3 regions of the Providencia sp. 6390 genome follow, and region 1 is predicted to be linked to each of the others. Evidence: predicted binding sites of a transcription regulator. Region 1 holds the regulator's gene; each other region holds the start of a gene.
The links. The regulator Fur, encoded in region 1, represses iron uptake genes when iron is present. The targets are predictions, from matches to a motif close to ATAATAATGAGAACNACTATCAA.
Positions count from the first base shown of each region.

Region 2: feoA (ferrous iron transporter A) is a predicted target of Fur. The motif match lies at 1,492-1,514, and genes of this name have one in related genera.
Region 3: AC3Z9T_RS13685 (TonB-dependent receptor domain-containing protein) is a predicted target of Fur. The motif match lies at 1,045-1,067, and genes of this name have one in related genera.

Region 1 is NZ_JBYVYL010000002.1:203,802-206,083, reverse strand. Features, by position in the region: partial or broken gene AC3Z9T_RS06175 (Rpn family recombination-promoting nuclease/putative transposase) at 1-320, opposite strand, end outside; gene fur (ferric iron uptake transcriptional regulator) at 705-1,154, opposite strand; gene fldA (flavodoxin FldA) at 1,327-1,854, opposite strand; gene ybfE (LexA regulated protein) at 1,996-2,282, opposite strand, start outside.
Region 2 is NZ_JBYVYL010000010.1:66,121-68,402, forward strand. Features, by position in the region: gene feoB (Fe(2+) transporter permease subunit FeoB) at 1-1,120, opposite strand, end outside; gene feoA (ferrous iron transporter A) at 1,164-1,394, opposite strand; gene AC3Z9T_RS18315 (Tex family protein) at 1,740-2,282, opposite strand, start outside.
Region 3 is NZ_JBYVYL010000006.1:56,619-58,900, forward strand. Features, by position in the region: gene hpaB (4-hydroxyphenylacetate 3-monooxygenase, oxygenase component) at 1-265, shown strand, start outside; gene hpaC (4-hydroxyphenylacetate 3-monooxygenase, reductase component) at 285-803, shown strand; gene AC3Z9T_RS13685 (TonB-dependent receptor domain-containing protein) at 1,168-2,282, shown strand, end outside.

The DNA.
Region 1 (2,282 bases):
TCCCGTAGTATCTGTTCAAAATTTGGTGTGTCTAGAGTAGTAAACAGATAATTAAGGATGGCAATTACGTCATCGTCGTTATTATAGTGCTGGTTGAGGGCGCGAGCCAATGGCGGAACCACTATCTGAAACTGATTTCGTCGCTGTTTATGCTTCATGGCTAATTCCATCACAGCAATTTTTCGATGATTGACTAGCTCATTATCATCAATAATGGTCACATCGATCAAAGGAAAGGGTTGTGTATACAATTTATGGGCTACATCAGGTAATGTAAAACAGTCTGTCCACATTTGTGAGTAAGGATATGGGGTGCGCTCCCCATGATATACTCGTCATACTTCAAGTTGCAGCGTTGTTGACTACGCTCATTCGCGCCAGTCACATACTTATGTATGCTCCTAGCGACTCATTCACTTGTCGCTTAGCTGCACCATGAATTATTTAGAGTATAAAATAGTAGTGGTACAACAATTGGTAGGGTTTTATGACCTTGTTGTAGATTTTGGAGCCGTTATACAAAGTATATAAAGTGATTTTTGTTGATGGTGGATGTTGCAGAGATAGTAGTCAGTAGCAAGAGGAGAGGTTGTTTATGTATAGATAAAAGAAAACCCCATGTAATACATGAGGTCCTTCAGTAATCAAGGGCTTTATCAGCACCTTTTTATTACGATTTTATCGTGTGATTAGAAACCACTAAATCACTCTTTCGCTTCGTGTGCATTGGCATTTTCACGGCAATCACCATCTGCACAGTGACCATAGAGATACAAACTGTGGTTAGAGAGTTTAATGCCATGGCGCGCAGCAATATTGGTTTGACGCTCTTCAATTGATTTATCAGAAAACTCAATAACTTTACCGCAATCTAAGCAAATCAAATGGTCATGGTGGTGCTGTTGAGTCAGCTCAAAAACAGATTTACCACCTTCGAAGTTGTGACGTGTCACAATACCAGCATCGTCGAATTGGTTTAATACGCGGTATACCGTAGCTAGACCGATCTCTTCACCCATATCAATCAATTTTTTGTAGAGATCTTCCGCACTGACGTGATGGCACTCAGGCTCCTGAAGTACTTCCAATATTTTTAATCTTGGAAGAGTGACTTTGAGTCCAGCATTTTTCAATGCTTTATTGTTGTCTGTCATGCGGGTTTGTCCTGTATCTTAAATCAAAAATTTAACAATAATGAGACATTTTTAACATATATTCAGTTGTCTTCGAAACTGATTTACAATTATAGGCATGGAAACAAAAAATAGAAACCATGCTTTGTCTCATTATTATAATTATATCAGCAATCCTACGCTGACTTGTTCGTTAACTTAGGATCTCAGATAGAGACATCTCTTCTGAAATTTGTTGTACCCATGCATCAACACGCTCTTCAGTTAGCTCTGGCTGGCGGTCTTCATCGATGGCCAAACCAATGAAGTGATTGTCATCATACATACCTTTAGAGGCTTCAAAATGGTAGCCTTCAGTTGGCCAAGTACCTACAATTACTGCACCACGCGGTTCAATAATATCGCGAATAGTACCCATCGCATCACAGAAGTACTCTGCATAGTCTTCTTGGTCACCACAACCAAATAGAGCAACAAGTTTGCCTTCAAAATTAATTTCTTCGAGAGTTGGGAAAAAATCATCCCAATCGCACTGAGCCTCACCATAATACCAAGTTGGGATGCCAAGAAGTAAAATATCAAACGCTTCAATGTCTTCTTTGCTGCACTTAGCAATATCATGAACTTCAGCGTTATCGTTGCCTAATCTCTTTTGGATCATTTTGGCAATATTTTCTGTATTACCAGTGTCACTACCGAAGAAAATGCCTATGACTGCCATAAAGTGAATAACCTCTTGTTTTTCCAATCTGGTTTGAAAAGGGCCAGATAGGGCTAAATTTGAATAAATAGAACTTTGGCCTTATTTTGGCGAAAAAAGCTGAATAAATCTGTCGAATTTGTGTGGTTAACTGAGTCAAAGCTATCTGTCTGAAGGCTCGTAAACCTGCGCGAGCTGTGACATGAGCATCTCTTCTATTAACTCGCTCCGGCTCATATTTTTTTCATCAGCCAACCGATTTAATATGGTGACAGCGTCTTCATTGAGTTTCAATTCAACACGGCGCAGCCCGTTGACTTTATCTCGTTTAAGTTGATTACGTTTATTAATTCTTAATTGTTCATCCCGCGATAGCGGACTTGTTTTAGGTCGCCCAGGCCTGCGTTCCTCAGCGAACAAATCAAGTGTGGTGCGATCAGTTTGTTCTT
Region 2 (2,282 bases), on a different contig from region 1:
AACCTGAATCTTCTAAGATAGATAAAAACAGGTACATCATACCAATTTGTGGAACGAGTGGCAGAACGGTGTTAATACCGCCACCAATGCCTTGGGCAAGGAAAACCGTTAACCAATCAGGGAAGCTGAAGTAAGCACCTATCCACTGTATACCATGAATAAAGATCGCTTCAGAAGCACCTTCGAAGAAAGGTTGTAATGCACCACCGATATTAATGGCCAACACAAACATCAAATACATAATAAACAAGAAAATCGGTACACCTAACCAGCGGTTGAGGATCACACCATCAAGAGCTTGTGTCAGTTTATTCGGTTCCGCGGCACTGTTATTGATTGCTTTTTCGCAGATTGCAGCAATAGATTGATAGCGTGCATCGGCGATCAGCAATTCGGCTTCTTCGTTTAAGCTATTTTTGAGATTTTGTTGGGTCGTATGTAGTTGTTCATCGGAGATATTAGCGCGTTGGCGGCTGTAAATATCACCTTCAAGAATTTGTAATGCTAACCAGCGGCGTTGTTGCTGGCTAAATTGTTGTGCTGAAATTTGTTCTGATAAGGAGTCCACTTCTTGTAGCAGTGCCGTTGGGTATTCAACTAACGCCTGCATATTGTTTTGTGGGTGGCTATCAATGGCCAGTTTAAGTTTATCGATGCCTGTTGCGCGGGTAGAAACCAATGGGATCACAGGGCAGCCGAGCTGTTGTTGAAGCTTTTCAACATCAATATCTATGTGTTGGCTCTGTGCAATATCCAACATATTCAGCGCGACAATGCATGGTACGCCTAATTCAATCAGCTGAAGTGTTAAATAGAGGTTGCGTTCTAAATTAGAAGCATCGACCACGTTGATTAACATATCGGCTTCACCACTTAAGATGAAGTAGCAAGCTATTTGCTCATCTAGCGATGTTTGTTCTGAAATAGTCGTTAGCGAGTAGGTTCCCGGAAGGTCAACTAATTCAATATTATGCTCTGGTGTATTAAAACGACCAACCTTTCTTTCAACGGTCACACCCGCCCAGTTACCAACTCGCTGGCGAGAACCCGTTAATTGATTGAATAAGGTGGTCTTACCGGCATTTGGATTGCCAATCAGGCCGATAGTTAATGGTTTCATAGAATTTTACCAATAGTAAAAATAAAAACGGTGATACGTTTTATTAAGCCGAGGTGGCTTCATCAACATTCAGTAGTGCTAAATCTTTTTTGCGTAGTACTAAGCTGACCCGATGAGTTTCGATTTGTATTGGATCGCCTAAAGGTGCAAGGCGGACGACTTTAAAGACGGAGCCGGGCAAGAGGCCAAGCGACAGCAGCTTTTGTCGGTAAGCGGGGCTGATCTCTGGTGAAAAACCCAATATTTTATAGCTGTGTTGAGGAAGTAGTGACATAAGGTCTTCCATTACTATGGATAATAATATTGATAATTATTATTAGAAATATAGTCATATACAAGCAAAAAACGAGGCTAAACAGAAATAAATCTAATTAATAATGAGAATTATAATCATCAACGATTAGCTATATTTAGCCTCTTTTTTCGTCAAATTGAATTGATATGGATCAACGATGCATTGAGTTTACTGATGAGCGCAGGCTTCGAGAGAAAATAGCTAAGGTGAATAAAGATGTGTCAATGTATTCGTTTTGTTAATTATTAACGTTGAGAAATTGGTTGGGTGGATAAAAAACCTCTACAATCAATCTATTAAAATGATTGTAGAGGTTGAGCGCTATTAACGCTTTTTGCCAAATGCAGCGGCCAGCGCATCACTCATTGCACTGTTACCTGCTGAGGAATTATTTTTTCGTGACATGTCACGCTGTGGCGTAGGCGCTTTACTTGATCTTTTATCTGTTTGGTTACTTGCTCGACGTGGTGAGCTGTTGGACTCTCCCGGTTGCTCATCAAGGCGCATGGTGAGCGCAATACGTTTACGTGGGATATCAACATCAATCACTTTCACTTTAACGATATCACCGGCCTTAACCACTTTATGTGGGTCTTCAACATAGCTGTTGGAGAGTGATGAAATATGTACAAGACCGTCTTGGTGAACACCAATATCAACGAAGGCACCAAAATTGGTTACGTTAGTCACCGAGCCCTCTAAGACCATGCCAAGGGTGAGATCATTCATGGTTTCAACGCCTTCAGCAAAGGTGGCGGTTTTGAACTCAGGGCGCGGGTCACGACCCGGTTTTTCTAGTTCTTTAATGATATCGGTAACCGTTGGTACACCAAATTGCTCTGTAGTGAAATCACGAGGGCTTAAGCT
Region 3 (2,282 bases), on a different contig from region 1:
AGAACGTATTAAGATCCTAAAATTGATGTGGGATGCAATCGGCAGTGAATTTGGTGGTCGACATGAGTTGTACGAAATCAACTACGCAGGTAGCCAAGACGAAATTCGTCTGCAATGTCTACGTCATGCATACGGTTCTGGCAATATGAAATCGATGACAGATATGGTTGATCGCTGCCTGTCTGATTACGATCAGCATGGCTGGAAACGCTCACACCTACATAACAATAATGATATTAATCAGTTAGATTCGCTGCTGAAGTAATCGGCAGCAGGAGGTCAATATGTCTTTAGAAAATGAACATCGCCTGCGTTTTAGAGATGCGATGGCAAGTCTTGGTGCAGCAGTCAATATTGTCACCACGGATGGTACTGCGGGCTGTTGCGGTATTACAGCAACCGCGGTCTGTTCAGTTACAGATACGCCACCCACTCTTATGGTGTGTGTTAACCGCAACAGTGCTATGAATGCGGTTTTTCAAGAAAATGGCCGCCTGTGTGTGAACGTGCTAAATCATGAACAAGAAGAAATGGCCTGCCATTTTGCGGGTATGAAAGGCTCGACCATGGAAGAACGTTTTGGTTGGAATGTTTGGGATAGAGGCATTCTACAACAGCCATTACTGAAAGATGCTCTGGCGAATCTTGAAGGTGAAATCACTCAAGTTCAAGACATTGGCACTCACTCGGTTTACTTGGTTGAGATAAAGCAAATCATCGTGAGAGAAGAAGGCCATGGGTTAGTTTACTTTAAACGTAAATTCCACCCAGTGATGCATCAGCTGCTCGCCGTGACTGCATAGCATATTAAATTATCACAGCCTCAAGAGGCCGCAAATAATGAAGTGACCCCCAATAGTTGGACAAGTAATTATTGGGGGTCTTTTTATCACTCTTCAAATCAGCATTCCAACCATTACCCCAACAAATATTATGTAATTATATTACCTGCCCAAATGTAAATTACTTGTGTTTATACTATTTTTAAATCAAGACATTAGTACAAACTCATTTTTTGATATTAATAACACCTTAATTTATTGAATGATAATAATTATTATTTACAATCTCATTACCAGTTAATTTCAAATAATAATTATCATGCAAAATAATTCAATGAAGCCTATCTCTCAGCTTCTTAAACTTTTTATTGGTGTTAGCCCGTTTATGGCAAGCGGATTCATCACGGCACACAGCGCCACTCAACCTCCATCTGACAATAGCGTAGCATTATCACCGCTCAAAATATCCGCTAAATCGCAAAAAGAACTCGACGCAGAGTACCCTTACTTGCAGCTCGGCTCATCCGTCAATATTGATAGTAAAACGGTTGAAAGATATCGTGGAAATTCAGCTGCTGACTTTTTACGTGGTATCAGTGGCGTACATATTGGTGATATCCGTAATGGTGGTGCATTAGATGTCAATATCAGAGGTTTGCAAGGACAAAGTCGCGTTCCTGTTATTGTTGATGGAACACAACAATCTATTGATGTCTATCGTGGTTACGCAGGGGTGCAACAACGTAGCTACCTTGATCCTGATTTAATTAGTCAAGTGACTATTGATAAAGGCCCTAGTCTAGAAACCGACGCTGCAGGCGCCATTGGTGGCGCTGTACGTGTGACCACATTACAGCCAGCGGATGTGATCCCAAAAGGCGAGACTTTTGGCGTACGTTTGCGAGGAGGAATGTCAAACAATACCATTTCAGAGCGTTCAGGGTTTTACACTAAGACCAAAGATCGCGACGATGCTAATTCATGGCCCAATATGAATAGCCGATTTGGTAGTATTGCTATCGCCACTGATAAAGATCGTTATCAACTGCTTGTGGCCTATGCTTACCGTAATCAAGGAAACTATTTTGCGGGTAAGAATGGTGCTAACCGCTATGAAAATGCACACTACTCTACAACGGGTGGTACTGGTATGACGACCGCTGCGGTTATCGAAGCCTATCCAGCAGGTAAAGAAGTTCTCGATACCCATAGCCGTAGTGAATCTTGGTTATTAAAAGGCGCTGCCGATTTAACAGACGAACAAAAACTTGAGTTGATCTACCGCCGTTATGATGCGAGCTGGGGCGAGATCATGCCATCGATGATTTCAGGACCAAACAGTAAAGGTGAATCGACCCAATTTATCCCAAGTAAAATTACTATTGATTCTTTATCTGCCAAACATAATTTTAACCCAGACAATGACTGGCTCAATCTCACTTCTGAATTATGGTATACCCGTTCAGTAAGCCGCATGTATAACGCCAATATTGGTAATGT